DNA from 3 places in the Marinomonas rhizomae genome. Region 1 is predicted to be linked to each of the others. Evidence: predicted binding sites of a transcription regulator. Region 1 holds the regulator's gene; each other region holds the start of a gene.

Region 1 (10,304 bases):
ACCAGGTGTTGCAACCAAGATATCAACATTTTCTGTTTCTAATGCAATTTTCTGTTTTTCATAGCTCAAACCGCCAACCAAAGTCACGACATTCAAATGACAATTTGAGGTTAACTTCACCGCTTCATCAGCGATCTGTATCGCCAACTCACGCGTCGGTGCGATAATCAAACCACGAGCAAAATTATTCGCTCGTTTTTCTTCCAGCGGATAATCAAGAAAATCACTAATCATTGCTATGAGAAATGCAGCCGTTTTACCCGTACCCGTTTGTGCTTGACCAATAATGTCATAACCCAAGAGCGTCATCGGTAAGGTTTCTGCCTGAATTTCACTGCAGTATTCAAACCCCATTTCAGAAATAGACTTTATCACTCGATCAGGAAGGTTTAAGTCATGGAAGCGCATCTTGCCCTCAACTTCCGCCACCGGAAAGTCTTCAATAGACCAAACTTTAGAGTTTGCATTACCTGTAGGCTTAGTATCATTGCTTGCTTGCGTATCAGCCTGAACACTTGCCGTATTATCATCTTGCTTTTTTGGACGCTTATTTGGGCGACGTGTACGTTTTGGCTTTGGTTTTGCTGTCGTTTCTTGTGGTGCTTCTTGAGTTTGGTTTTCCATATTGGAATCTATACGCTTCTATTGTGTTTTGAGGTTAATAATCTGTGCTAGGAGTGTACCTAATTGGTAAAGCTTTATCACCCCTTGCGTACCAAACTACTGATACTTATACGGTGGTAGGCTATTAATTAACTGCGACCCGTATCGTTTTGTGCGTAAGCGCTTATCTAAAATATGTATTTCACCAGAGTCTTTTTCACTTCTTAAAAGACGCCCAGTTGCCTGCACTAAACGCAGAGACGCATCCGGTATAGTAATTTCCATGAACGGATTACCACCACGCTTTTGAATCCATTCAGCGAGTGTCGCTTCAACAGGATCATCTGGCACCGCAAAAGGAATTTTGGCGATGTATACACAGGTCAAATAATCACCGGGCAGATCCACTCCTTCCGCAAAACTGGCTAAACCGAGCAGCAAACTGCCTTTCCCGTCATCAATGCGGGATTTATGGGAATCTAAAATTACACGTTTAGATTGCTCACCTTGCATCAAAAGTATTTCTTGCAGTCCAGCCGAAACAGACTGAGCCACTTCCTCCATCTGACGACGAGAAGAAAACAGCACCAAACTGCCCTTTTCTGTGTTCACATGTTCATTTAAGTAAGCAACAATCTCGGCAGTATGCTGTTCTACTCGGTTTGGCTCATGCTCCATATTCGGCACCACCAAAAGACCATTTTCTTGGAAATTAAACGGGCTTATGACACGCAGATATTCGCTTTCCCGCGGTACGCCTGAGCGCATATTAAAACGATGAAATTGATTTAGCGCTGTCAACGTTGCCGAGGTCACTACAGCACCAAAGCATTTGTCCCAAAGCTGCTGCCTTAAGGTATTGGCTGCAAGTATTGGAGATGCGCCCAGTTCAATATCTTGTTCCATTCCTTGACCGGACAAAACTAACCAGCGAGCATTTGGCGGGAAATTCTGATCATCTACTGTTGAGTAAAGTCGCCACAAGCCAACACATTGCTCCAGACGCCCCATAACAACACCCAAAATAGGCTGCCAAGTTTCCGCCGTTTCAGGCGTCACTCCCATGCCTTCATTTTGCTTCGTTTTTTTACACTCGTCTTGAATACTTTCTATATTGTTAAATAGTTTTTGATAGGACGTTTGTAGGCTATAAGCCAACTGGCGCAATTCATCTGGCACCTGACCAAATTCAAACCGATGTTGATTGTTTTCTTGATCCAAACCCAACCCCTGAATATAAGGAGCCAAGCCTTGTTGCGCATATTGGATAAAGTTAACAATACTTTGTATTTGCTGTGGGATTTTTAACAAAAGCTGGCCAGTCAAACTGACATCATCGGTTAACTCCTGCTTTAAGTTAACTAGATTTTTCTCCAGTTGACGTAACCAAGTAATACTTTGTTGTAAACGAACTTCATGACGGAAATGTCCAATAGCCTTATCAGGAAGATGATGCCCCTCATCAAAAACGTAGATAGTTTCTTTTGGTGGGGTAAGAATCGCACCACCACCCAATGACAAGTCTGCCAACACCAAATCATGGTTAGCTACAATCACATCCGCGACTTCAATCTCAGCGCGCGCTTTAAAAAACGGACAAGCGGAATAATTAGCGCAATTTCGATTAGTACACTGCTGATGATCGGTTGTTAAACGTCGCCAATCCTGGTCTCGAACAATGCCAGACCAGTTATCTTTATCACCATCCCATTCACCTTTTGACAAAGCGGCATCCATTTCTTGATAAAGAACAGTATTAACGTCATCTGAGTGAAGGTGCTGTTCAAATAGGCCCGCAAACATATCCTCCATGGCCAGCTCTTCTGATCCTAAAAAACCTTCGAGGTTATTCAAGCAAAGATAGCGGCCTCGGCCTTTAGCAAGCGTGTACTTGAACGAGAGTTCAGTATGCTCAAGCAAGTCTGGTAATTCTTTATGTAAAATCTGCTCTTGGAGTGCAACTGTCGCAGTAGAAATAATTAATTTGAGGCCACGTGCCTTAGCAATTGGTATTGCGGCAAGACAATACGACAGGGTTTTACCCGTACCCGTACCCGCCTCAATTACGGCAACATGCTTCTCTTCAAGGCGTTCGCCCTCAGAACCTTGTCTAATGTTGCCCAAGGTTCGAGCGATTGCACCAATCATCTGGCGCTGTCCAGCCCTTGGTTTATGGGACTTCGCATCCAAAGATGCTCGGTATGCAAGTTGAATCTGTTTTTTTAGTTCGTCTGAAAGCATTTATATCATTGAGTATAGTTAGGAATGCTGTATATAATAACAGTAACTGTATAAACAACCAGATAACCTATGATTAAATTAACCAAAAGACAATCTGACGTACTAGAAACCATTCGCGAATTTATAAGTGAAACAGGTTTTCCACCGACTAGAGCAGAAATAGCACGCCGGCTTGGGTTTAAATCCCCAAATGCAGCCGAAGAGCACCTAAAAGCCCTATGCAAAAAAGGCGCTATAGAGATGCTTTCTGGCGCATCTAGAGGAATACGCTTAGTCGATCGCGCATCAAATGATGAGCCCGTTGACGACCTTGGCTTACCTGTCATAGGCAAAGTCGCTGCAGGTTACCCTATTTTGGCTCAGGAAAACATTGCTTCGCATGTAAACATTCCAGCGAGTATGTTTTCTCCGCAAGCGGATTACTTCTTGTCTGTATCAGGCACTAGCATGAAAGATATTGGCATAATGGAAGGTGATCTCTTAGCCGTTCACAAAACCACCACCGTGCGCAATGGACAAATTGTGGTTGCTCGTATTGGTGACGAAGTAACCGTTAAGCGTTTCGAGCAGAAAGGCAGTATCGTTAGGCTCATTCCTGAAAACGAAGAGTTCAGCGACATCCTTGTTGACCTTGAAAGCGAAGAGTTTGCAATTGAAGGCCTATCGGTAGGTGTCATTCGCCAAGGACTTTGAATACTCCCATTCGCTTCAACACTAGATAAATAAAAAAGCGAAGCTTCTGCTTCGCTTTTTTATTTGAACCTATATTGCATCAATCAGTTTCATTACAGCTGATTTAGGGTCGCTTATTCAGTGCAAAATTTTAGGACGAAAATCTTCATCATCAAGATATTCCGAGTCATCGTCATAAAACGAATCATCCGAATAAACAAAATCAATGCCTGCATGAAACATACATTTCGCTAATTCAAAATAACGATCCTTTAGATAAGACCGAGTATCATCCGATATTTGCAATGTTGCTAATGGAACGGTTTCCTCACCATCTTCACTGGCTGGACGCAGCACGATATCGCCGTTATCTAGCTCAACAATTTCTAGGTAGGATTCTTTCATATTTAATACTCTGACGACTCTTCTCTAAAACGTAATACTAATTCAACCAACTTGGCTAAATATAAACTCACGGAAGCTCCCGCATCACTTCCACGCCCTATCAGGTTGTCGCTTTGAACCGCTGATGATATAGACGCACGACACTCGAACTGAACCAAATACGCCAGATCCAATTGATAGCACCAAGAATTACTATGTGCTAGCAAATCAGCCAACTCAGCCAATACAGGAACAACGATTTGCTTGTTTTCAGACTCTGCCAGCAGCTTAGCAACGTCCAAGGATCCAGATAAAGAATAAGCAGCGGTTACTTCTTTTAACAAGCCGTTAAGAGCACTTCTCAACTGGAAAATAGCCGAGCTTTCTAGCCCGACTTTCAACCACACTTCATCAGTGTCTTGACTCTGCTTAATAAAACGCCTTGCCGTGTCCAGTTTTTGATTGGTTACGCTGGCTAAACTGGCACCACTCATTTTTTCTTACCTTCCTCAACAACCCATTTAGAACCAACATAAAATGCTTTCCAGCCTGTTGGTTTACCCTCATCGTTCTCCGTCATGACGTATTGCTCTTTCGTCTTACGGCTATAACGAATGATGGCTGGACGACCTTCGGAATCCTTTACTGGTGCTTTGGCAAAGAAATGGTATTTCGGGTCGATTTGATCCATATAAGGAAGCAGCTCTTTTACCATAGGCGCTCTTGTTTCCCGCTTGCGAGGGAACTGACTAGCAGCAAGGAATAAGCCCGTCGCACCATCACGAAGCACATAGTGATCTTCCACTTTCTGACAAGCAAGGTCAGGCATTGGCACAGGATCCATCTTCGGCGGCGCAGCTTCACCACTTTTCAGCAGCTTACGAGTGTTTTTGCACTCCTCGTTTGTACAGCCAAAGTATTTACCAAAGCGGCCTGTTTTAAGCTGCATTTCTGATTCACATTTATCGCATTCAAGCGTAGGACCGTCATAGCCTTTAATCTTGAAAACACCATGCTCAACTTCATAACCAGAACAAGCTGGGTTGTTACCACACACATGAAGCTTACGGCGCTCATCCATTAAGTAACTGTCCATAGCGGATCCGCAAATCTTACAACGATGTTTATTGATCAGCGCTTTAGACTCGCCTTCTTCATCATCGACCGCTATTGCTTCATCACCACGGGTCAGGTTTATGGTTGCTTTACAACGCTCTTTTGGCGGCAATACATAACCAGAACAAGACATAAACACACCAGTACTAGCTGTACGAATCTGCATAGGTCTAGAGCATGTCGGGCATTCAATATCCGTTGGAGTCGGCTCATTTGGCATCATACCGCCATCTGGCGATTCCGCTTTAGCAAGCACAGAACTAAAATCTTTATAAAATGCATTAAGCGTTTTAATCCAATCTTTATGACCTTCAGCAATGTCATCTAACTGCTCTTCCATTTGAGCCGTAAAGCTGAAATTCATCAAAGAATTAAAGCTATCAACCAAACGTTCAGTAACAATATCACCCATTTTTTCAGCATAAAAACGACGATTTTCAACACGCACATAGCCACGATCTTGAATCGTAGAAATAATAGATGCGTAAGTTGATGGACGACCAATTCCACGCTTTTCGAGCTCTTTCACCAAACTTGCTTCACTAAAACGCGCTACAGGTTTAGTAAAATGCTGTTCAGGTAGCAACTCTTTAAGATCGAGATATTCACCCTGACCAACATCTGGCAAGATGTTATCTTCGCCTTTTTTAGCGACTGTCTGCATGGCACGAGTGTAACCATCAAAGCGTAAGATACGACCTTTCGCCTTGAATTCGTATTCGCCTGTAGTGACTGTGATAGTCGTCGACGTGTATTCCGCTGGCGTCATTTGACACGCCATAAATTGACTGCGGATCAAGTCGTATAAACGATGAGCGTCTTTTTCCATACCAAGCAAGTCATCAACACGTACATTTACATCAGAAGGTCGAATGGCTTCGTGAGCCTCTTGCGCACCTTCTTTGCTGCTGTAGCGGATAGGATCTGCTGGCAGATATGCTTCACCAAAGTTAGAAAGAATATAGCCTCTCAACGCCTCTACCGCATCAACACTTAAGTTTGTCGAGTCAGTACGCATATAGGTAATGTAACCACCTTCATACAGACGCTGAGCAAGCATCATGGTCTTCTTAACACCATAGCCCAAGCGCGTACTTGCTGCCTGCTGTAACGTAGAGGTGATAAACGGCGCAGAAGGTTTACTGCTGGTTGGTTTATCTTCTCGGCTGCTAACGAGGTATTTTGCATCATTTAAACGAGCAACATGCTCATCCGATTGAGCCTTGTTAACAGGACGATATTCTTTGTCTTGATATTTTGCCGCTTCAAACTTAATAACGTCTTTTGAAGGCGTAGCAAGCATGGCATCCAATTCCCAAAATTCATCAGGAACAAATGCACGAATCTCTTTTTCACGCTCAACGATTAAACGCACTGCAACGGACTGAACTCGTCCGGCAGACAACCCTCTTGCTACTTTAGACCAAAGCAACGGCGATACCATAAAGCCAACCACTCGATCTAAGAAACGACGAGCTTGTTGAGCATTGACTCGGTCCATGTCTAGTTCTGACGGCGTTTCAAAGGCTGCCTTGATGGCTTTTTTGGTGATCTCGTTAAAAACTACTCGCTTATAGCGAGTATCATCACCACCAATTGCTTCACGCAAATGCCACGCAATGGCCTCTCCCTCTCTATCCAAATCGGTTGCGAGATAGATGGTGTCTGCATTTTTCGCCAAACGCTTTAGCTCATCGACAACTTTTTCTTTGCCGGGCAAAATTTCATAGTGAGCCTTCCAGTTACTCTCTGGGTCAACTCCCATTCTAGAAATTAACTGTTTACGCGCTTTGCTACTTTTGTACTCAAGTTTTTCTTCCGGGCTCATTTTGCGCGTCAAAGCAGCCTGCTTTGCACGCTCTTGAGGCGTAGAGGTGGCAGTTGTACCTGATGGTAAGTCACGAATGTGTCCCACACTCGATTTGACAACAAAGTCGTTACCTAGGTATTTATTGATGGTTTTCGCCTTTGCTGGCGATTCCACGATAACCAGTGATTTTCCCATTGAACTGTGTAAGCCTTTTAATAAAGTAGGTCTGCAAATCCACGTTGCACGAAGTTTAATCTCTAGGGGCGCTGATATTAAGTAAACATCTTTTATATGACAAGGGATCCCTGTATTGTTTCACACATTAAATCTTGCTGAACTTAGTATTTCTTATTTAACATACTGAATTCGTTGCTTAAGGACAATCATGGCTACTCTTCAAATATTAACAATTGCATTCTTGATCATCATTGTACTTTTGTCAGTGGTCATTGGATCACGTGCCCACCAAAAAGAAAAAGAAATCACCGAACGTCGTGTAAAACAATTGCAATTATCAAATCGCGCAGATCGCGTTGAACAACATATTCGCGGTTTAAAAGATATTAATACCGATACCATTGCTACTGAAGTGCTTTATGATTTCTATCTAGACACACTTCGAGAGCTTCTGCAATATTCCGATGACCCTGAAAAAATTGAAGTTCGCATTGCAACTGCCGAAGAAAACAGAAACAACGACCCTATTCCATTCAATCCAGAGCCCGAAGCATTTAGCTTTCAAGAAAAAAGTAACTATAAAGAACGCCTTACCAAACTCGCTAAAATGTTGCTCTATTTACGTCGTAAAGGACGTATTAGTAACACCCATTATCAAGCCTGTTATGAATATCTTCGCTGGCTCAATCTATGGATTCAGCTAAATCGCCAAGTGGTTCAAGCGAATAAAAACTTTGCTGGTGGGGACATGCGCGTCGCCCAAACGCTTTATGGCGTCATCTTGTCACACCTTAAATCAGATGCAACAGAACGCCCAGAAAAAAACACGTTAAAAAACTTCATCACCGATCGAATGAAAGAAATTCTGTCGCCAACCATTGCCGCCATGGAGGCAAGCGAGAATCCGGAAGAAGCATTAACCGAGTTAATTAAAAACTTGGAACTGCCTAAGAGCTCTTAACACTTACCTATAAACTTCAGATCGTAGAGCGTGACGCTAAGCTGTGACGCTTTTCACCTCTACCAATGAATAAATTAATGACGACAATTCATCCAGAGTTTCTTCATCACCCGACTCATCCCAATATATAGAGACACTTCCCTGCGTTACTTTAATCCCAGCCAGTAATGCGCCATGCTTTTCCAACACTTTTTTAGCATCAGCCGTCAGTATAAATAATTTACTAGACCACCAGCCGTCAACCAAGGCATTATATTTCCATACTTCATAAGGCAACAGCCAAATACAATCAGGCAAGGAAGTAACGGGTTTCAAACGATAAAAAGAGTAAGCGACTGTTTTTTGACGAATCAATGATTTATCCCACTTGTCAGGAAGGTCAATTGATGTAAGCTGAACAGTAAGGCCAAGTTTTCGAGCATGCATACGTAAATCCATGCGCTGACGCTCTTTTTTAGGCGGCATTATCCATAACGCCGACCCCATTAAAGATAAAGTAATAAAAATAACGATAAGAGCGGTCATATTTTAATGTCTCTCTAGTTTTGAACTAAAATAAGTAAATGAGCCAAATTTGGAGGTGTTCTATGATGTATAACAGAATTTTACTCGCTGTTGACTTAACCGACGAAAGTATCAAGGTTGCTAACAAAGCCGTTGCACTGTGCAAAGCAACGGGTGCGGAACTTACCATACTTCATGTCATCGAATCACTTAATTATGCCTATGGTGGCGATGTTCCAATCGATATCACAGACATCCAAGCGCAATTGCAAGAAACAGCCAAAGAACGCATCGCCATCCTAGAAGCTCAACTGGACGTTCCTGTTCAGGAAAGCTGCATTTCACAAGGTGGCATAGAAAGCGAGATACACCGCATTGCTGAAGAAAAACGCGTTGATCTAATTGTTGTAGGCAGCCATGGTCGTCATGGTCTTGCTCTATTGCTAGGCTCTACAGCAAATGGCGTTCTACATGGCGCACCATGCGATGTACTGGCCGTTAAAGTGGTAAAAGACAGCGATTAACACACTTTGAACGCACAATAAAAAAGGCGATGCTCACATCGCCTTTATTTGTACTCACAAACTAACGCTTTAACTTCTGGTCCAAGTCGTTCCTTCACGGCTATCAAGCAGTTCAATGCCTTGGCTAGCTAATTCGTCTCGAATCTCATCACTACGTGCAAAGTTTTTATCTTTACGCGCCTGCGTTCTTGCGTCGATCAAGGCCTGTATTGCAGATTCATTCAACCCCTCAGAAACAGTACTGTTTTGTAAAAAGTACTCAGGATCTTGATAAAGCAAACCTAACAACTCGGCTAAGAATCGTAATTCAGCAGCTAACGCAGAAGCTTTATTCACATCTTCTGTTTTGGCTTTATTTAGCTCACGCACAAGTTCAAACAAAACAGAAACAGCAACCGCTGTGTTGAAATCGTCCTTCATCGCCTCTTCGAAGCGCTCAGTGAAGGCCGTTGGCTCATACTCCCCTGCAACTGGCTGCTGACGCAGAGCGGTATACAGGCGCTCTAGAGCAACCTTAGCCTCTGACAAACTTTGATCGGAGTAATCAATCGCACTGCGATATTGACTTGAAACCATCAGGTAACGAACGACTTCAGGATTAAACTTAGCCAATACATCACGCACCGTAAAAAAATTACCTAAAGACTTAGACATTTTTTCATTATTAACGCGTACTGCGCCACAGTGCATCCAGTAATTCACATAGTCTTTGCCGGTCGCCGCTTCTGATTGAGCTATTTCGTTTTCATGATGCGGAAATTTAAGATCTGGACCACCACCATGAATATCAAAATGACTGCCAAGGCAATTCGTCGACATTGCAGAACATTCAATGTGCCAACCAGGTCGACCATCACCCCATGGAGAAGCCCAAGAAACTTCGCCCGTTTTTGCCTGCTTCCACAAAACAAAGTCTGCAGGGTGCTCTTTTGCCACTTCAACATCAATACGTGCACCAGCCAACATATCTTCAAGCTTCCGGTTGTTTAATTTACCGTAATCTTTGAATTTAGTTGCTCGGTAATAAACATCGCCAGAAGTGCCCTGATAAGCAAAACCTTTATCAATAAGAATTTGCACCATATCGATAATTTCCTGCATGAACTCAGTGGCTTTTGGTTCACGGTCCGGCATTTTATTACCAAGGCGTAATTCATCTTCGCGTTGCGCTGCAATCATACGCTCAGTCAAAGACTGAGTTGATTCACTATTTTCTTCAGCTCGTTTAATGATCTTGTCATCAACATCGGTAATGTTACGAACGTAATTGAGCTCATAACCTAGGTGCCGAATAAAACGAGAAATAATATCA
Region 2 (10,304 bases), 430 kb from region 1:
AACAACACAATAGTTTTCTGGTTAAAATTCTAGCATCAGATGGTAAATGCTACTTTGGTAAACTCATGTCGTTTATCAAAGAAGACACTGGCGTTTCATTTCGAACATTAGCTCAGTATGTACCCATTCAGCAAGAAAGTACGGAAACAGGTCGGACTTTGTTAGAAGTACAAGTTGAACGCCTAAAAGAATGGCGTAAAGGAAAAACTAAACCTAGCTTTGCAACGCTGGAAAATTTTGCTTTTGAAGACCAACTTCTTTTATTTATTTATTGCTTGATTTGCCAAGCAATAGACCGTCTGCTCGTCAAATATAAAACTGATGAGCAGAGGATGCTTAAAGAAATTTACTCAGCAGATAACTACCTGACCTACTATTTGAGAGAAAAAGAGACGGCCGCTTAAGCGGCCGTATATCAGTCTATTTCTTAGGTGGGTTATTTCCTCGCCCTTTGCCTGAAGGGTTGCCACTACCATTTTTTAGTCGGCCAGTTCGAGTTGTTTGCAGCCATTACTGATCCTCCCAGTCTTCAGGTCTTTCTTCTTCTCCACGAGACTGCCAATATGAATCATTGTTTGGGTTTAATTGGCCAGCGCGATTATCAATATCATCTTGTGTTTGCTCGTAGTCACTTTCGAATTGAGACATAGTATTTTTCCTTTGCTTACTGAGCAGCACCATTGCTGCTGTAAGGAAATACTACTATTGAGGCTCTTTGGGAGATAAGGGGGGTTAAGAGCGCACGCTAAAAAATATTGGTTAGGTAAGAACCAAGATCGCTAAACCGCCCATTTAAACAACAACCCCGTGGCTAATCTGCCCTAAAAGATCTCTTACTCTATTTATTCCTTCTTTAGTAACCATAATCGACTCTGGTAACTTACCACCTAATGCCAGTGCAGGTGTTTTAATCCATGATTTCCATTTGTCTTCGTCACCAAACAGCTCTAGACCCAATTGATGAACCCTTTCATTCAGCGCTCTCATTTCAGATGCTTCAACTGCTTCTAAAATAACGGCATAGGTGTCAGCGGGAACACAGTAAAATACGGGGCTACCGTCCTTCATTACAGCAACTGGGCTGCCTTTTGATTCATTCATAACAAGATCAAGACTGCTCTCAATATCATGAATATCAATGCATTTTTCGGCATAATTTTTTTGTTTAGTGCTCATATCTCTCCCCTAACATGACTGATAAGTACAATGATGATCAACAATTTAAAGCCAAATGAGGCTAAGGTGATTTTTATAACAACACTCTACTTTGAAAATAATTTCTTACCTTGAGGAAATCGTCAAGTGAAGGGTTCTCTAACATAAACTCTCTAGCTGATTTGCCATTAAATGTCGGATGATTTATTGGCTTTTTGAAAAAATCATACTTAAATCCAGTTGGTGAACTTAGGTGAATCATCTTGTATATACTTACCAGTATCGCCAGTGTATCAATAGTTTCTTGGTCTACTTGAAGACTGTCATTAATCCGTGCGGTCTCTTTCCATTGATTCCAAGTTGAAACCGTAATACCACCTAGAAGAACACATATCTGTTCATCAGATAAGTCCCAACGCTCCTGTGGACATTGTTCCTCTAGCCATATGACAACTGTTGCTATTATCTTGTCTGCTGGCAGATTACTGGCATTTTCTTTAGTACTTTTATTGTTCATGGAACACCTCCCAATCAATTATTATAGTTTGAATTTTTTAACTAATAGCCCATTTCTCTTTTCTACATTTTGGTTCAAAAAACCTTTGGTAACTCATCCCATCTAGTAGTGTAGGCTGGCGACAGATGCTCTCGTTTCATTGCCCACTGAGGCGACACACCTTGCGATGCGAAGAAGACGTTGCCGAGGCCGCTGTGGTTGATTTTGTCCACGACGTTCATTAAGGCTTTTGAGTTGATTTTCGTGTTGTCTGCTCGAAATAAATCTTGTTGAAAGGAACCATGTTCGTAGAAGTCGGCGAGCATTACGCCGCCTTTGGCGTAGCGATAACCTGCACGATAGATGCGACGAAACAACACGTCGGCGACTTCTAATAAGTCTCGCGTGTCGTCAGTTGGGTTGGGGAGTTCTGCTGACAGAGTTTTTGAGTACTGCGGTTCGTTTGGAATAAATGGACTGGTACGAATAAACACGCTCACCACACGACAAAGGCGTTTTTCTCCGCGTAGTTTCTCGGCGGCTCTGGTAGTGTACTTGGCGATCGCTTCCCGTAGTTCGCGATTATCTGTGACTTTATGACCAAATGACCGACTGCAAATGATTTGCTGCTTTGTTGGCCTGACCAATTCCAAATCCAAACAAGACACCCCATTCAACTCTCGAATGGTTCGCTCCAACACCACAGAAAACTCACTTCGAATCGATTTAGGGTCGGCATTCGCCAGATCCAACGCGGTATGAATTCCCCTCGCCTTTAGCTTTGCTGTGGTGCGACGACCAACGCCCCACACATCACTTACTTCAACAATTGCCAATAAACGCTTTTGTCTGTCTGGGTCCATCAAATCCACCACCGAACCGGTTGCTGGGTATTTCTTCGCCGCGTGGTTGGCCAACTTCGCCAGCGTCTTGGTTGGCGCGATGCCCACGCCTACCGTAATGCCTGTCCATTGATCGACCTTGGCCTTAACTCGTTTGCCAAACGCTAGCAAATCCGTCACATGATCAACACCAGTTAAGTCCATAAACGCCTCATCGATGGAATAGACTTCCAGCCGTGGCGCTTCCTCTTCCAAGATGGTCATCACCCGATTTGACAGATCCGCATACAGTGCATAGTTCGAGGAAAAGCACACAATGCCGTGCTTTCTTATCTCGTCCTGAACCTGAAACATCGGCACGCCCATTTTAATGCCCAGCGCCTTCACTTCTTTAGAGCGCGCGACAATACAGCCATCATTATTCGACAACACCGCAACAGGCGTGTGCTTTAAATCTGGACGGAACAGTTTCTCGCAACTGGCATAAAAGTTATTGCAATCGACCAAGGCAAAGACCGTCTTCATCAACCGCGCTCGTACTTGCGAACCACACCCGTCACTACGCCGAAGATTTCCAATTCAGACTCTTCCGTAATCTGGATCGCCTTATAGGCTTTATTCTTTGGGCGAAGCAACACATTTGGCTTCAGTTCCAACGTCTTCACCGTCATTTCCCCATGAATACAGGCAATGATGATATCCCCATGACGCGCGGTTAACGACCGATCCACCACCAACACATCACCCGAATAAATACCCACATCGATCATCGAATCCCCCTGAGCACGCACGTAAAACGTCGCATTAGGGTGAGCGACACAAAACTCATTTAAGTCCAAGGATTTTTCAACAAAGTCCTGAGCGGGCGAAGGAAAACCCGCCGATACCGAATCCACATACAAAGGGATTCGCACACTATTGGCCGCGATAAACGCCGCCGACTCAGACACACCAAGATAAGTCACACGCATGATCAACACCAAAATACTGTATGGATATACAGTATAGTTTTAGGCGGTGCGAATGACCAAGTGAATTTTTGTAAGAAGAAGGACTTTCGGTTGTTCGACTAAAAATGAGGCGGAATTTTAAGAGTGGCGGACTCCTATAAATAGTAAGAAATGATTTTCGATTTGAATGAGGTCATCGTAAGCTCGTTTAGAACTGTCAACTTCAATAGATCATGATCGTTACTCAAGATAAATTCACCAAGGTTAGTTTCTGGTGTCAACACGTCGTCTTTGTAAGAGTCTCGACTACCATCATTTGTTGAGCTTGGAGTTTCTATACTATTCAGCAGCTCTTCTGTTTTTTGGTAGTTGTAAGTGCCTGGAATTGCTTTGTTCAGCCGTTCTGCGAACTCCACTAAATTTGGTTCCGCCAACATGTACATATTGGCGACAGGTGACTGATCTTTAGTCATTCGTATGATTCGCCCAAGGATCTGACGGAAGTAAAGTTCAGTTGTGACATCGGTAAGACTACAGCAAACTTGCAGCCTTGGTATGTCTGTCCCTTCGCTGATCATAGCAATACTGATTATCCATTCGCTGTTGTCTTTGCGGAAATGGTTAATGAGTTCTGGTGAGTCATCATGCCTACAAGATACTAAAGTAGACTCTTTATTGAAGTGGTCCAATAGAATCGATTGAATCTGTAAAGCATGTTCGTATGAAGATGCGACTATTAAGCCGCCCGCATTAGGTGAGCTCTTTCTAAAAATATTCAGCCGATGAACGCTTAATGAAAGTAAGTGCTTGATAACTTCAGGATGTCTGATCACAGTTTGATAGCTTACTTCACCTTCGCTTAGCAATGACTGCAAGCTGGTGTAGGTTTCAAGTTTCCCCAATCCTTTTACTGTCACTTTTTCAATATCAATTGCAGTAATTTGAGGCATCCTACAGACCTTGTCTTTTATTGCATCAACAAGATCGTACGAGTAGTCACAAATAATGTTGCCTTCTGGATCTGAGTATTTAGCGAATGAAATTGGAAGAGTGTCAGTACGCCAGGGTGTGCCAGTAAGTGACAACGTATAAGTCGCTAAATGCTGTATCGTGGAGAGAAGCTGTAATCCCCATGCATTTGCTGGAGACTCACCATTACCGGCGCAATGGTGTATTTCATCAAAAATGACCAAGACTCTAGTAGCAGCAAGATCATTGATTAACTCAGCTGCATTGCTAAGAGAATGATAAGTTCGTGATGCTCCGATTGCCCCAAGTCTGCCATTAAACTTTCGCTTCAATGCTTTCTCAAATGTTTCTTGAATGCTCTGTGAAACGATTCGAGAAGGGGAAAAGCATACTACATAGTCGATATAGCCATTGTTGATAAGAGCTTTTGCTATATGCGCTGCAAGCAGGGTTTTACCCGCACCAGGGGAAGCCAATACTAAGAATTGAGATTGCTTCTTATATGATGTTACTGCTTGAGAGAGACACTGTTCTTGCCATGCCCTAAGCATTACATATTCCCCTCAGGTTGAGTCGTTTGAATAATCTTTTTGATGGCGTTTAATCGACCGTAGAACCTTGTCGCTTTCTCTCTAGACTCATCTAGCAATTTCAAAATAGCTGGTCGCTTATGTGGGAATAGTCCTAAATATTCCTGATAAGCATCAATCTCTCCCAACAGTAGTTTTAATTCAGCATTGGCTTTCTTTTCTTCATCTAGAAGATGCACCTCATTTGAACTTTGACTTGTATCTATAGTTTCTTCGTCTGACAGCTCACGAGGGCTTCTGTTTAGCATTAAAATCAATTCAGAAGTAAGGTGATAGGTTCGAGCATTCCGCTCTCCACTAGCGCTTAGGAGGCTTTTAGACGTCAGTCTGTTAACGTTCCTTGCTACTAGTCTAGTGGATTGGACTGTATCTAGGCCTGTTGTATTTGATGCTAATTGAATGAGTTCTTTTCGTCTGATGCTGGTTCCTTCCACGCGCTGTAAGAGTTCTTTGAACTGTTTATTCAAAGAAAATGGTTTAGATATCATGTTTATGTCTCAAAAAACTATAAAACTTAGGATTGCTAAGTATACAGAAATAAGTAAAACTTAGACAATCTAAGTACATGAGACTTTAAAGATGAAACTACTTTGTCAGAGAACCCAATACCACTTCGGCTTAAACAAGCTCGTAAGAACATCGGCATATCCCAAAAAGACCTTGGGATCAAAATAGGTATGGACGCAAGTTCTGCTAGTGGCCGTATGAATCACTATGAGAAAGGACGGCATTCGCCTGATCTCGAAACGCTGAGAAAAATTGCTCAAGAACTCAACGTCCCGCTGAACTACTTTTTGTGTGAAGACGACCTAAGTGCAGAACTGGCCTGCTTAATCTCCCGCTTGGACGATACAACCAAGAAAGCATTAATCACCGAACTGGAGAAGCTAGAAAGCCTAGATCTAGAAAATATTGTTGAGCAACGTAAAGAGTCATCTGAAATGGATATGGATATCAAAGATTTGTAATTTATGTTGATTAATAATAGATCTACTTTTCGAGAAATTGATGAACAATAAAAGCCAACTATATATGGACAAACTCTCACTCAAAAAGTCCATTAAATTATAAAAAATACGGACTAGTAAAAAAGCCACCCCCCCTTGAATTACAAGGTGTTAGCTAAGTCCACAAATCAATAACGAGCTAGTAGGAGGATTGGTGGCGATCACATCAATATTACTGTCCCAGTTCGCCAGCGGCTGGCTCAGGGTATTGCCATGACGAATTTGCACGGGCACTTCAATACCATGCAACATCATATTGGTGATGCACAATAAATGCGGCAGCTGCTTTTTTTCTACGCCGTGTATCTGCTTTTGTAAGGTTTGATGATCTTCCGTGGTCTGCACATAACGGTCTTTTACATGATCAAAACTGCAAGCAAGAAAGCCGCCCGTGCCTGCGGCAGGGTCCATGATACTTTCCCCTAGTTTGGGGTCGAGGCGGTTGACGATGAATTGAGTCACGGCACGAGGTGTATAAAATTCCCCTGCGTTGCCCGCACTTTGCAAATCGCGCAGAATTTGCTCGTAGATATCACCAAACAGATGGCGTTCTTGGGAATCGGTAAAATCGATTTCGTTAAGTTTGTTGATCACCTGACGCAGCAAGGTGCCGTTTTTCATGTAATTGTAAGCATCACTAAAGGCTTCTTTAACCACAAAACCACGAGGATTACGGTCTCGGGTGGCATCAAGGTTTTTCATGTCAGGGAACAGATCATCATTGATGAAATCGAGCAGATCGTCGCCAGTAATGCCTTCGGGGTTGGTCGCCCAGTTACGCCATAGGTAATTTTCTGGAATGGGTGCTTGATAAGCATCGTCCTGTTCAAAGGCTAGTTCTTCTTCTTGGGCATCAAAAATCTTTAGAAATAGTAACCATGACATTTGACCAAGGCGTTGGGCGTCGCCGTCTACACCGGCGTCTTTGCGCATAATGTCTTGGATGGATTTGATGACAGTCGTGATGGACATAATTTTCTCTATTGCATTTGTTCGAAATGATTGCACTCAAGCCAAATACTGGCTTGAGTGCAATATGAATTGGGGTTGGTGTTATGCGCTTTGATCTTGATAAAGCTCGTCTTCTAATGCTTTCACCGCGTCATAATAGGTTTCTTTTTTGCCATCGAAGCCTTTTTTAATAATTTCCTGCACACGCCCGAACTGGTCGAACGGCGCGACTTTAAGTACTTGTATATTTTCTATTTCCGCTACACCGGCATCGGCGTATTTATCGAGCAAACGACTAAGCACTTCTTGTGCCACGCCATCATAGCGCGTGAAGTAGTTACGCTTTTTCACTTGGTTAGCGCGCTCTTTTCGAGTCAGCGGCGGCTGATCATATACGATATGGCAAATCATATCGAATGGATCTATTTCTTTTCCTACTTCCTGTTCGAGTAATTCCCAAATCACTCCGCACTCTTCCAGCTCATCAATAATGGCTTGTTTACGTTCTGCCGCTTGCCATGTTCTGACAAACTCATCGAGAGAAGCAAAACGCTTCGCTAACGTTTTGCGAGTGTAGTCTTTGAAGGATTCGGTCACCAGTTTGCCGTCGGTATCATAATATTGTACCCGCTCTGCGAGGGCTTTCACTTGCACACCGTTCACATGAAATTTGCGTGGTTTATCATCAGTCCAGTCGGCATCACCCAGTTGGTAATCTTCACGATGACCGTTTTGGTAATCACCTTGGGGCTCTTGAATGCTATCTGGGTCTATGCTGTCATCTTGACTCAGGTCGACCTCTTCACCATCGTGGATCATTTCATCAAGAAGAGCGTCATCAGCAAAATCTTCTGGCTTACTGACTTTAATTTGCTCTGGATCTCCATCAAAGCGCGGATCAGCAAACAGCTCAGTGGCCTTTTTAAAGTCCAATATGGTAAACCAAAGCTTATTGTATTCCTGATCAATACGTGTACCACGACCAATAATTTGTTTGAACTTGGTCATAGACTGTATGCCTTGATCGAGCACGATCAACTTACAGGTTTTAGCATCGACACCTGTGGTCATTAGTTCCGAGGTGGTAGCAATCACGGGATAAGATTCTTTTCGGTTAGTAAAATAACTTAGCTGATCTTTGCCCTCTTTTTCGTCCCCGGTAATGCGCATCACATACTTGTCATTTTTCGCCACCTGTTCAGGATTAAGGTTAACCAAAGCTCGGCGCATGCGTTCGGCATGATCGATGTTGTTACAAAACACGATGGTCTTCGCCATAGGATCAGTGCGTTTTAAATAGTTGGTCACAGTTTGTGCCACCAACTGGGTGCGCTCGTCGATTATAAGGTTACGGTCAAAGTCTTTTTGGTTATAGATTCGGTCATCTACCAAATAGCCATCTTTATCTAGCCGCCCCTTCTCTGGTCGCCAGCCTTGTACATCCACATCAATGTCGACACGCATCACTTTATAGGGTGCAAGGAAGCCATCTTCGATACCTTGTTTAAGGGAATAGGTATAAATCGGCTCGCCAAAGTATTCGATATTCGATACGTCTTCGGTTTCTTTCGGAGTGGCTGTTAAACCAATTTGTGTCGCGCTGCTAAAGTGGTCGAGAATGTCACGCCAGTTGCTGTCTTCTGCGGCGCTGCCTCGATGGCACTCATCAATCACAATCAAATCAAAAAAATCAGGAGAAACCTTTTTATAGACTTTTTGTATCTCTTCCGTGCCTGTCATACCCTGATACAGACCAAGGTGAATTTCATAAGCAGGGTCAATTTTATGGCCTTTAATTTTGGTCATGGCCGTACCAAATGGCTGAAAGTCGTTGATAAAAGTTTGATCGATTAAGGCATTACGGTCAGCCAAGAATAAGATGCGTTTTTTTTGCTTGGCTTTCCATAAACGCCAAATAATTTGAAAGGCTGTGTAGGTTTTCCCTGTTCCTGTGGCCATGACCAATAACAGGCGATTTTGACCTTTGGCAACCGCCTCTATGGAACGGTTAATGGCTTGCATCTGGTAATAACGGGGCGCTTTGCCCTCGCCATCGTTGTGGTAACTTTGTGTCACTAAGGGAAGCTGGTCGTTACGATAGCCTTTCCATTCACAAAATTTTGCCCAAAGCTGCTCGCAACTAGGGAAATCATCCAGCGCTATCTCGCTTTCAACTTGGTTTGAATTGGTTTTATCATGAAATAAAAAGCCATTACCGTTACTGGCAAAAGCAAAAGGCACACCCAATCGTTCGGCATAGTCCAAGGATTGTTGAATACCATGACCAACAGAATATTGATTGGACTTGGCTTCTATCACCGCCAGCGGCATACCGTCTTTATAAAAAAGTGCAATATCGGCTCTTCTCGCCTTTTGACGCGCTGCCACTTGACCTCGCACCACCACCTTACCATCTGTAACTGGGAACTCTTGTCGTATCTGTGTACGATCATCCCAACCAGCATTTTTAACAGCGGGCAGAATAAATTTCGTGATGATGTCGGTTTCTGATAATTTTGCTTTATTAATACCTGAGGCCATGCCACCTATCCGCTGCAACTCCATTTAACTTCCTAATATAACGAAAGTTTTGTGTAAAGCCGAGCGTATTTGGAAAGTTAGCTGAGAATTGAATTTTCAGTTTCCGCTTTCTTCCCTAGGCCTGCATGAGTATGCTTGTAAACCAAGATAATCTGGGATCCGCTCTACCGCTTTAAGGATTGATAATGAACGCTTTGTTGAGCTTCTTCACTAATCGTATTCACTCTAATGCCTATGCCTTACTGATTTTATGTACCCTGTTTTGGGGCGGCAATACTATTGCTGGCCGTCTGGCGATTGCTCAGGTCTCACCCTTATCCGTGGTGTCTCTACGCTGGTTGATTGTGAGTAGCGTGATGCTGTTCTTTTATGGCCGCCAGGTACGTCAGGAATGGCATCTGCTGCGTCCCCATTTGCTAAAAATGGTGCTGATGGCGACTTTGGGCTTCACTTGTTTTAACTCCCTGTTTTATATTGCCGCTTATCAAACCACCGCCATTAATATCGGCATCATCCAAGGCAGTGTGCCAGTACTGGTCCTGATTGGAGCCATGTCGCTGTATCGAGAAAAAGTCCGTCTTTTACAGGCCATTGGCATTATCCTCACCCTACTGGGGGTGACTTTGGTAGCCACTCGGGGCCATTTGAATAAGCTTCTAGAACTGTCTATTAATCCGGGGGACGGCTATATATTGATAGCCTGTGTTTGCTATGCCATCTACACCTTGGCCCTACGCAGTAAACCAAACGTCTCCGCCATGGTGTTCTTTACTGTTTTGTCCTGTATTGGTGCCATCACGGCC
Region 3 (10,304 bases), 2.1 Mb from region 1:
GCTTTCAATGCCGCGCTGCGAGCTATAATTTGCTGCTTATCAGCATCAGACAACGCGGCTTTGATCTGACTTAGACGATCTTTTTCTGCCTGATTTCGACGCGTTTCAAGAGCATCATCAGGGCTTAATGTGATCGTGACTCGGTGTGCATTGCTCAACAACAAGCTTTTAATCAAGTTCGGAATATATTGTTGATCCTGAACTTTCTCGCGCATTGCATTAATAACAGGATCAAGATCAAGCTGAGCAATCACATCTCCGGCATGAACCGCTGTCGACAAACCAGCCAAAATGAGCTGTAAACCATAAGGATAACTACCGCCACCAACTTCACGCTGGCTCAATTCTAATTGATGCAACATGGCATCAACCATATCTTGAGGTACCCCTTTTTCAGCAATACTTTCCAAGGTCGACAATACCAAGGCTTCAACCTTAGGGGCATCCTCTCGTTTCACGCCTTCCAATCCGCACATGAAGCTCATTTCTTTGTTACTGTCTTCAAGACCACATAGTGGGGATGGTGCACGGCCAAGGTCGCTATTCTCTAAGACTCGCATCAAAGGTGACGCACTGTTGTCCAGCAAGACACTAGACAATAACTGCGCCTCGAACTGTTGGTTTAGATCTGTACTTTCACCCAACAACCAACCAACCACAACATGGCTGCCATCTTCCTTTACTTCATCTGCTGCGTAACCTTCTTCTACTCGCACTGGTGAGAAGTAACGCTTCGCGTTCGGCACACTCACTTGCTCTTCCAAGCGCTCAAATCGATTTAGAACCTTATCTTCAAATTCGGCTTGTAGTGTTTCTGCAGGAATATCGCCAAACGTCATGAATACCGCATTGGAAGGATGATAATGCGTGCGGTAAAACGCCAAAAGATCTTGATAAGACAAATCAGGAATATCCGCTGGCTCGCCACCGGAGTTGAAATGATAAGTATTATTCGGAAACAAATATTTAGTTAGCGTTTGCCATAATACCGACGTCGTTGAGCTCATCGCACCTTTCATTTCATTGAACACAACACCTTTGAATGTCAATTCTGACTCGGCGTTATCTGGCTCAGCGAATTCTAAGCGATGACCTTCTTGGGAGAAATCCAATTCATCTAAACGAGAAAAGAACACCGCATCCAGATACACACCCAATAGGTTATGGAAGTCTTTCTTGTTTTTACTGGCAAATGGGTAAGCCGTCCAATCAGAGGAGGTAAACGCGTTCATAAAAGTATTCAACGAACGGCGAATCATCATGAAAAAAGGATCGCGTACAGGAAAACGCTCAGAACCACACAATACGGTGTGTTCAAGAATGTGAGCGACGCCACAAGAATCCGTTGGAACGGTTTTTAAACCAACTAAGAAGACATTTTCGTCATTCTCAGACGCGATATGAAAATGTTTAGCGCCCGTGACAGTGTGCTCAAACTCTTGAACGGTAACATTCAGAGCATCGATAAATTCACTGCGAAGAAACGTAAACGCAGGATGGTGCGCGGTGCTATTTGCCATTCTCTACCTCGATAAAATTAGAATACGATAATTACAATGTTTTGGGGCAGCTTGGAGACATTCAAGACAGCATAAGTCCAAGACAGCAAAGTGGCGGGATTATAGCAAAAACATGGCTTTTACTGCACGAACTAACGTGATTCCACATGTAAGGCGACACCGCACTCTAACGCTTCTGATGTTTTTCCCAGTCATCCAAGCGTGCTTTTTCCGTCTTTTTGAACAACACATACACAGCCCCCAAACCACCATGATGTCTTTGCGCACTATGAAACGCCATAACAGCGTCCAACTCTCTCAACCATTTATTAATATGACTTTTAATCATGGCTTGGCTGTCCGGATCAGGCGTACGATCACCTTTGCCATGCACAATAATAGCAACGCGAATGTCATTACGCATGCAATCATCAGCAAATTGATATACCTGCTCCCGCGCCTGAGCCACGGTATGGCGATGCAAATCTAAGCGTGCCTCTATGCCATACTTGCCCTGCCTAAGACGTTTAAATACGCCATCTTGCACACCTGAACGCTTATATTCCAACACATCATTGGGCTCGACCTTTTCCACATAGTCTTGTGACAAATGATTCCTGTCCGCCTCTTTAGCGATCAGCGCCGCCTTTTGGCGAGCGGAAAAGTCAACCTGAGGGCCTTTCTTGCCCAGATACACTTCGCTTTTTTTAAGTGGCTTAATACCCGCCACCTCTTGCGCGAACAAAGACGTTTCATCTTCGTCGTTCACAACTTTATCCTCTTTGATTAACTTAGCTTGTTTAACACACCACTATAGAACAATAAAGGCCCCTAAAAGGAGCCTTTATTACTTTAATGGTCGTAAAACATGTCAGTTTTAAAACGGAATATCATCATCAAAGTCATCAAAGTTTGGCGCTTGCTGAGGTTTTGGCTCAGGCGCTGGTGCGCGTTGAGGCGCAGGCTGTGGAGCACGTTGTTGCGGCGCGGCTTGAGCAGGAGCTTGCTGTGGAGCATTCCCCCAGCTACCAAAAGACTGTGGCGCTGCTTGTTGTGGAGCCGCCTGCTGCGGTGCAGCTTGCTGTGGCGCTTGGCCATAACCGCCACCTTGAGGCTGATTAAAACCGCCTTGAGGTGCATGCTGCTGTGGAGCCTGTTGCGCTGGTGCTTGGCCATATCCACCTTGTTGAGGAGCAGACTGTTGAGGTGCATTGCCGTAACCGCCACCACCTTGCATAGAGTCATAACCACCACTTTGCTGTCCAGAGTTATCGCCACGTCCGTCAAGCAATTGCATTTCGTTGGCTACGATTTCAGTTGTGTAGCGCTTAATGCCGTCTTTTTCCCACTCACGAGTTCGCAATGAACCTTCTACGTAGACTTTAGAGCCTTTCTTAATAAAGTCGCCTGCGATTTGACCAAGGCGGAAATTACCACGATCCATGAAGGCAACACGGTGCCATTCCGTACGCTCTTGCATTTGACCAGTTTGCTTGTCGCGCCAGCTTTCTGTTGTCGCTAAGTTAACGTTTGCAACCGCTGCGCCAGATGGCATGAAACGCACTTCGGCATCGTTGCCCGCGTTTCCGATCAAGATTACTTTGTTTATTCCACGTGCCATGACGTTCTTCTCCAACTAAAAGATAGAATAGTGTTTTACTTAAAGACGCACTTGCGGCGCTAAACGCACCAGAGCATCTTTATCTAATATTTTTTTATCGATCTTCAGATAAGCCGTTTGCTCATCTTTAAAAATTTGCATACCTTCCACTCCTTGGATTTGCTCAAGTTGATCTGCCAACCTAGTTACTTCTTCATCAGTCATATTGGGCAGGCTAAACGCCAAACTACTTAACGAACGAGGCGCTGGCTGGATAGCACAAACAAGTGACCATGCCAAAAACACCACGCCGACAACCCAAAAGACACCGCTGTTTGCATGATGTTGCAGCAACCAACCGCCGCCAACACCACCCAAAAAAGATCCCATAAATTGATGGGTAGAGAACACACCCATTGCTGTACCACGATAACCCACAGGCGCCAACTTACTTATAAGAGACGGCAGTACAGCTTCTAGTGAGTTGAAGCCAACAAAATAGACCCACAACAATACCCCAAATACCCAAAGGTACGGAGCCCATTGCAGCAATATTGAGCTTAAACCTAACAAAACCATCACGGCGATTAACACGCCTTTTGTCTTGCCTTTTGACTCAGCAATAATCACTAATGGTAGCATACCTGCGAAAGCAAAACTCATGATCGCTAAGTAAAGCCAGCTATGCTCTGACAAGGGTAAATCAAATTGCTGAATCAACAAATTTGGCACAGTGACAAACAACGCCGTTAGGCTTGCATGCAACAATAAAACACTGACATTAAGGAACCGCAGTTTCGAGTCTTTCAGCACCAAACCAAGAGCCTTAAGGCTCGGGGTCGTATCACGTTTAAAGGTGTGCTGGACAATATTCGGCACAGCAAAAATGATCAAGAGTATGCCCAGTAAAGATAATGCAAAAGACAAATAAAACAGTCCCGAAAGACCAATTAAAGCAAAAATCCAAGGCCCTAGTACCAAAGACAACATAAACGAGGCGCCAATACTAATACCAACAATCGCCATGGCTTTAGTGCGGTTTTGCTCTCTTGTGACGTCACTCAATAACGCCATCAAGGTACTGGCAATAGCACCAGCACCCTGAATTGCTCGACCGACAATCAAGGTATTGATATCAGTGGCATTAGCACAGATCAAACTCCCTACAGCAAACAGCAACAGTCCGATCACAATGACACGTTTACGGCCAATTTTATCCGACCACATGCCCATCGGAATCTGCAAGCTCGCTTGAGTCAGGCCATAGATACCGATCGCTGTACCAATTAACGCGGCATCAGCCCCAGTCAGCCCATCAGCTGCCACACTAATGACGGGCATAATAAGAAACAAGCCCAACATTCTGAATAAATAGATCAGTGCTAAAGCAAGAACTGAACGACGTTCAAGTAGATCCATAAGGAGGTTTCAACCGTTTAACTAGGTGGTTAAGAAAAAAGATTGTCAATTTTACAAAAAATACCGTTGAAGCTCCATTTCAACTACTGTAAAAATAGACAGTTATTTAATTTACTGACAGATTTCTATCTGTTGATCGACTTCACATTGGAGACTCATGGATACCATTACCATACGCGGGGCCCGCACACACAATTTAAAAAATGTGGACCTAGACATCCCAAGAGACAAACTTGTGGTGATTACTGGCCTATCCGGCTCAGGTAAATCCTCTCTCGCCTTTGACACTTTATACGCCGAAGGACAACGTCGCTATGTAGAATCCCTTTCGACATACGCTAGACAGTTTTTGTCCATGATGGAAAAACCAGACATAGACCACATTGAAGGCCTTTCTCCTGCTATTTCAATCGAGCAAAAATCAACTTCTCATAACCCACGATCAACAGTCGGTACAATAACAGAAATATACGATTATCTACGATTGTTATTTGCCCGCGCAGGACAACCACGCTGCCCAGATCATGGTGAGCCATTAGAGGCGCAAACCATATCACAAATGGTCGATAAAGTTATATCGCTCCCAGAAGAAACTAAGATGATGCTGCTAGCCCCTATCGTCAAAGATCGAAAAGGTGAGCACTTACATACCATTAGTGATCTGCTTTCTAAGGGGTTTATTCGCGCTAGAATTGATGGCATTGTCGTTGATCTAGACGATGCGCCAATATTAGAAAAAAATAAGAAACATACTATTGAAGTGGTCATTGACCGCTTTAAGGTACGTTCTGACCTCCAACTGCGCTTGGCAGAGTCTTTCGAAACTTGCCTTGGTCTCTCTGATGGTATCGCCAAAGTCATCAATATGGATGACGAAAAAGAAGAATATATTTTCTCTAGTAAATTTGCCTGTCCAGTTTGTGGCTACAGCTTAACCGAACTAGAGCCTCGACTTTTTTCGTTCAACAACCCAAATGGCGCTTGTCAGACTTGTGACGGTTTAGGCACTCATCAGATGTTCGATCCAGATCGAATCATTCAAGACGAGACACTCACACTTGCTGAAGGTGCCATCCGAGGCTGGGGCCGACGTAGCATCTTTTATTATCAACAACTGAGTGCGCTAGCGAAACATTACGGATTCGACATTGAGTCAAGATATAAAGACATTCCTAGTGACTTTAAAAAGCGAATTCTGCATGGCTCAGGAAAAGACAAGATAGATTTCATTTACATCAATGAACGTGGCGATAAAATGACGCGCTCACACTCATTTGAAGGCGTTATTCCAAACCTACAGCGCCGCTACCATGAAACAGAATCGGACAGCGTACGTGACGACCTCTCACAATACATCAGCATTCAGCCTTGTCCAGATTGTCATGGCTCTCGATTGAATCGATCCGCTCGTAACGTCTTCATTGCTGAGCAAACGCTTCCAGAAGTGGTGACTTATCCAATCGCAGAATGCTTGAAGTATTTCGAAACACTAGAGCTTCCAGGGTCACGCGGTGAAATCGCCTCTAAAATCCTTAAAGAGATTCGTGACCGCTTAACCTTCTTGGTAAACGTAGGCTTGGACTATCTAACTTTAGACCGTAAAGCAGACTCATTATCAGGCGGTGAAGCACAGCGAATCAGACTTGCTAGCCAAATAGGTGCCGGCCTAGTAGGCGTAATGTACATCCTAGATGAGCCTTCCATTGGTCTGCATCAACGCGATAATGAACGACTCATCGCCACACTAACCAGACTCCGAGATTTGGGAAATACCGTTATTGTGGTAGAGCATGATGAAGACGCGATTCGTATTGCAGACTTTGTTGTCGATATTGGCCCAGGCGCTGGTGTTCACGGTGGTCAAATCATTGCAAGTGGCACACCTCAGGATATTATGGATTGTCCTGAATCCGTTACTGGGCAATTCCTAACGGGCAAACGTAAAATTGAAATACCTCCCATTCGCCATCAAGCAAAAGACAAACAATTCCTCAAGCTGATAGGCGCAACAGGCAATAACTTAAATACTGTTGATCTCAACATCCCTGTTGGAGTAATGACCTGTATAACCGGCGTTTCAGGTTCTGGTAAGTCGACTCTAGTAAATGGCACTCTATATCCTCTTGCTGCAACGGCACTCAATGGCGCAACCACATTAAAAGCGGCACCACACGAGCGTATAGAGGGACTAGATTTATTCGACAAGTGTGTAGACATTGACCAAAGCCCTATTGGTCGGACGCCAAGATCCAACCCTGCTACCTACACGGGTATTTTTACTCCAATGAGAGAGCTCTTCTCGGCAACACAAGAGTCTCGTTCACGTGGTTATAAACCGGGCAGATTCAGTTTTAACGTCAAAGGCGGCCGCTGTGAGGCCTGCCAAGGTGATGGTGTCATTAAAGTAGAAATGCACTTTCTTCCTGACGTCTATGTGCCATGTGATACCTGCAAAGGCAAACGCTACAATCGTGAAACATTAGAGATCCATTACAAAGGCAAGAACATTCACGAGTGCTTAGATATGACGATTGAAGATGCTCGAGAGTTTTTTGATCCAGTCCCTTCTATTGCAAGAAAACTGCAAACCTTAATGGATGTGGGCTTAGGTTACATCCGCCTTGGGCAAGCAGCCACAACGCTGTCTGGTGGCGAAGCACAGCGGGTTAAACTCGCAAAAGAACTATCTAAACGCGACACAGGCACAACGCTCTACATTTTAGATGAGCCGACAACAGGACTACACTTTGCGGATATAGAACAACTGCTCAAAGTGCTTCATCGCCTAAGAGATCACGGCAATACAGTCGTTGTCATTGAACACAACCTTGATGTAATAAAAACTGCTGATTGGATTGTTGACTTAGGCCCAGAAGGGGGCAGCGGTGGCGGCTACATTGTCGCTGAAGGAACGCCGGAAGAAGTTGCTCAAGCTGAAAAATCTCATACTGGTCGCTTCTTAAAACAAATGCTTAATTAGCCCTTAGTCAAAAATAAAATACCCGAGAAAAGCTTAACTTTTTCGGGTATTTTTTTGTGTCTGACTATCATATCAGGTAATTTTTTTGCAAAAAAAAGCCGAGCTAATAGCTCGGCTTTTTATTACAAACTGATATTACTCAGCGGCTTCTGTAACTGGACGATCGACCAATTCAACATAAGCCATAGGTGCGTTGTCACCTGTGCGGAAGCCACATTTTAGAATGCGAACATAACCACCAGGGCGAGCTTGGTAACGAGGACCAAGTTCTGAGAACAATTTACCTACTGCATCTTTGCTACGAGTACGAGCAAAGGCAAGGCGACGATTCGCAACAGAATCAACTTTCGCCAATGTGATCAAAGGCTCAGCAACACGACGCAATTCTTTAGCTTTCGGCAACGTAGTTTTAATAACTTCGTGTTCGAACAAAGAAGCAGCCATGTTTTTAAACATCGCTTTACGATGTGAGCTAGTACGGTTTAAGTGACGTCCACTCTTACGATGACGCATTTTACATTCCTTACCAAACTACGGTGGTCAGGGAACAATGACCTAGCGAGCTAGAACTTTGCTATCGTCTTTCAAACTAGCCGGTGGCCAATTCTCTAAACGCATTCCCAAAGACAAACCACGCTGTGCTAAAACATCTTTGATTTCAGTTAACGACTTCTTACCTAGGTTAGGCGTCTTAAGAAGCTCAACCTCAGTACGTTGAATCAAATCACCGATGTAATAAATGTTCTCTGCTTTTAAACAGTTAGCACTGCGAACGGTCAATTCAAGATCATCAACCGGGCGTAGCAAAATTGGATCAATCTCATCCTCTTCTTCTACAACAGGTGCTTCGCTTTCGCTTTCAAGGGCGACAAAAACCGCGATTTGCTGTTGTAAAATAGTCGCTGCACGACGAATTGCTTCTTCAGGGTCGATAGTACCATTAGATTCGATGTCTAAGACTAGCTTATCTAAATCTGTACGCTGCTCTACACGAGCATTATCGACACTGTACGCAACACGGCGAACAGGGCTGAATGAGGCATCCAGTTGCAAGCGACCGATTGGACGAGTCTCATCGTCGCCAGCAACACGAGCATCAGCAGGCTCATAACCACGGCCACGAGCGACTTTGATCTGCATAGTTAACTCTGCAGTGTCATCCAAGTGCGCAATAACATGATCCGGGTTAGCGATCTCTGCATCAGCAACCAACTGGATATCTCCAGCTGTTACGATACCAGGACCTTTTTTACTTAGAGTAAGAGTTGCTTCATCTTGCCCGTGTAGAGCGATCGCAACTCCTTTCAGGTTAAGAAGAATTTCAATTACATCTTCTTTAACCCCTTCGATTGCGCTGTATTCGTGTAATACACCGTCGATTTCGACTTCAACAATCGCACAACCTGGCATTGAAGAAAGCAGGATACGGCGCAGTGCGTTACCTAAAGTATGACCAAAACCACGTTCTAGTGGTTGCAGTGTAACTTTAGCGCGACAGTTGCCTAATTCCTGAACTTCAATGTTGCGTGGGGTTAACAATTCGCTCACTGAACGCTGCATAGATCCACCTATTTCTTAATCCTAATCACCGACTTACTTAGAGTAAAGTTCGACAATTAGGTTCTCATTAATTTCAGCTGATAAATCGGCACGTTCTGGAACAGCTTTGTAAGTTGCTTCCAGTTTAGTTGAATCAACTTCGATCCAATGGATCGGTGCACGACCTTTAGATAGCTCTAGTGCGCTTTGTACACGCAATTGCTTCTTAGCTTTTTCACGGATAGACACAACGTCACCAGCTTTAACTTGGTAAGACGGAATGTTAACCGTAGCGCCATTAACTAGAATGCCTTTATGGCCAACTAGCTGACGAGCTTCTGCACGTGTAGAACCAAAACCTGCGCGGTATACAACGTTATCTAAACGTGATTCCAAAAGTTGCAGAAGGTTTTCACCAGTTGCACCTTTAAGACGAGCAGCAGATTTGTAGTAATTACGAAATTGCTTTTCAAGAACGCCGTACATACGACGTACTTTTTGTTTCTCACGTAATTGTAAGCCGTAATCAGAAAGACGACCGCGACGTGCACCGTGCACACCAGGAACCGTTTCTACTTTACATTTCGACTCAAGAGCGCGTGAACCGCTCTTCAATTGCAAGTCGGTACCTTCACGACGAGACAACTTACAAGTTGGACCTATATAACGAGCCATGTATCTGTCTCCTCAATTAAACGCGACGTTTCTTAGGTGGACGACAACCGTTGTGCGGAATTGGCGTCACATCTGTGATGTTATTGATACGCAAGCCCAATGCATTTAATGCACGAACTGCGGACTCACGACCAGGACCAGGGCCCTTAATCATTACGTCAACGTTTTTAAGGCCGAACTCTTGTGCGACAGTACCGGCACGTTCCGCTGCTACTTGAGCTGCGAAAGGAGTACTTTTACGAGATCCGCGAAAACCAGAACCACCGGCAGTAGCCCAAGACAAAGCATTGCCTTGGCGGTCAGTGATAGTCACGATCGTGTTATTAAATGACGCGTGTACATGAGCAACACCGTCGACGACCGTCTTTTTGACTTTTTTCTTGGTGTTGCGCGTAGCTGGCTTAGCCATATTGCACTTTCCTATTTAATGCTCAGCTCTAGCAAACTTGTGGCTAGAGCGAAACGCGTTTAAATTACTTACGAATAGGCTTACGAGGGCCTTTTCGTGTACGAGCGTTCGTTTTGGTACGTTGACCACGAACTGGTAGGCTGCGGCGATGACGAATCCCGCGATTACAACCTAGGTCCATCA

The links. The regulator LexA, encoded in region 1, represses DNA repair genes until DNA is damaged. The targets are predictions, from matches to a motif close to TACTGTNTANNTANACAGTA.
Positions count from the first base shown of each region.
Region 2: the regulator LexA is predicted to act here: its motif matches at 3,479-3,498, upstream of umuD (translesion error-prone DNA polymerase V autoproteolytic subunit).
Region 3: the regulator LexA is predicted to act here: its motif matches at 4,603-4,622, upstream of uvrA (excinuclease ABC subunit UvrA).

Region 1 is NZ_CP073343.1:2,025,759-2,036,062, reverse strand. It holds gene KDW99_RS09630 (DEAD/DEAH box helicase) at 1-624, opposite strand, end outside; gene dinG (ATP-dependent DNA helicase DinG) at 721-2,844, opposite strand; gene lexA (transcriptional repressor LexA) at 2,914-3,537, shown strand; gene KDW99_RS09615 (hypothetical protein) at 3,655-3,921, opposite strand; gene KDW99_RS09610 (DUF6586 family protein) at 3,924-4,394, opposite strand; gene topA (type I DNA topoisomerase) at 4,391-7,021, opposite strand; gene KDW99_RS09600 (DNA topoisomerase I) at 7,212-7,964, shown strand; gene KDW99_RS09595 (hypothetical protein) at 8,001-8,489, opposite strand; gene KDW99_RS09590 (universal stress protein) at 8,552-8,992, shown strand; gene cysS (cysteine--tRNA ligase) at 9,062-10,304, opposite strand, start outside.
Region 2 is NZ_CP073343.1:2,458,579-2,468,882, forward strand. It holds gene KDW99_RS11620 (hypothetical protein) at 1-404, shown strand, start outside; gene KDW99_RS11625 (hypothetical protein) at 511-648, opposite strand; gene KDW99_RS11630 (MbcA/ParS/Xre antitoxin family protein) at 793-1,176, opposite strand; gene KDW99_RS11635 (hypothetical protein) at 1,250-1,672, opposite strand; gene umuC (translesion error-prone DNA polymerase V subunit UmuC) at 1,747-3,018, opposite strand; gene umuD (translesion error-prone DNA polymerase V autoproteolytic subunit) at 3,018-3,464, opposite strand; gene KDW99_RS11650 (DEAD/DEAH box helicase) at 3,599-4,963, opposite strand; gene KDW99_RS11655 (hypothetical protein) at 4,963-5,490, opposite strand; gene KDW99_RS11660 (helix-turn-helix domain-containing protein) at 5,593-5,970, shown strand; gene KDW99_RS11665 (HsdM family class I SAM-dependent methyltransferase) at 6,121-6,981, opposite strand; gene hsdR (EcoAI/FtnUII family type I restriction enzme subunit R) at 7,063-9,501, opposite strand; gene KDW99_RS11675 (DMT family transporter) at 9,687-10,304, shown strand, end outside.
Region 3 is NZ_CP073343.1:4,120,405-4,130,708, forward strand. It holds gene KDW99_RS19290 (insulinase family protein) at 1-1,520, opposite strand, end outside; gene smrA (DNA endonuclease SmrA) at 1,687-2,268, opposite strand; gene ssb (single-stranded DNA-binding protein) at 2,377-3,120, opposite strand; gene KDW99_RS19305 (MFS transporter) at 3,160-4,518, opposite strand; gene uvrA (excinuclease ABC subunit UvrA) at 4,676-7,498, shown strand; gene rplQ (50S ribosomal protein L17) at 7,634-8,011, opposite strand; gene KDW99_RS19320 (DNA-directed RNA polymerase subunit alpha) at 8,054-9,058, opposite strand; gene rpsD (30S ribosomal protein S4) at 9,092-9,712, opposite strand; gene rpsK (30S ribosomal protein S11) at 9,729-10,121, opposite strand; gene rpsM (30S ribosomal protein S13) at 10,186-10,304, opposite strand, start outside.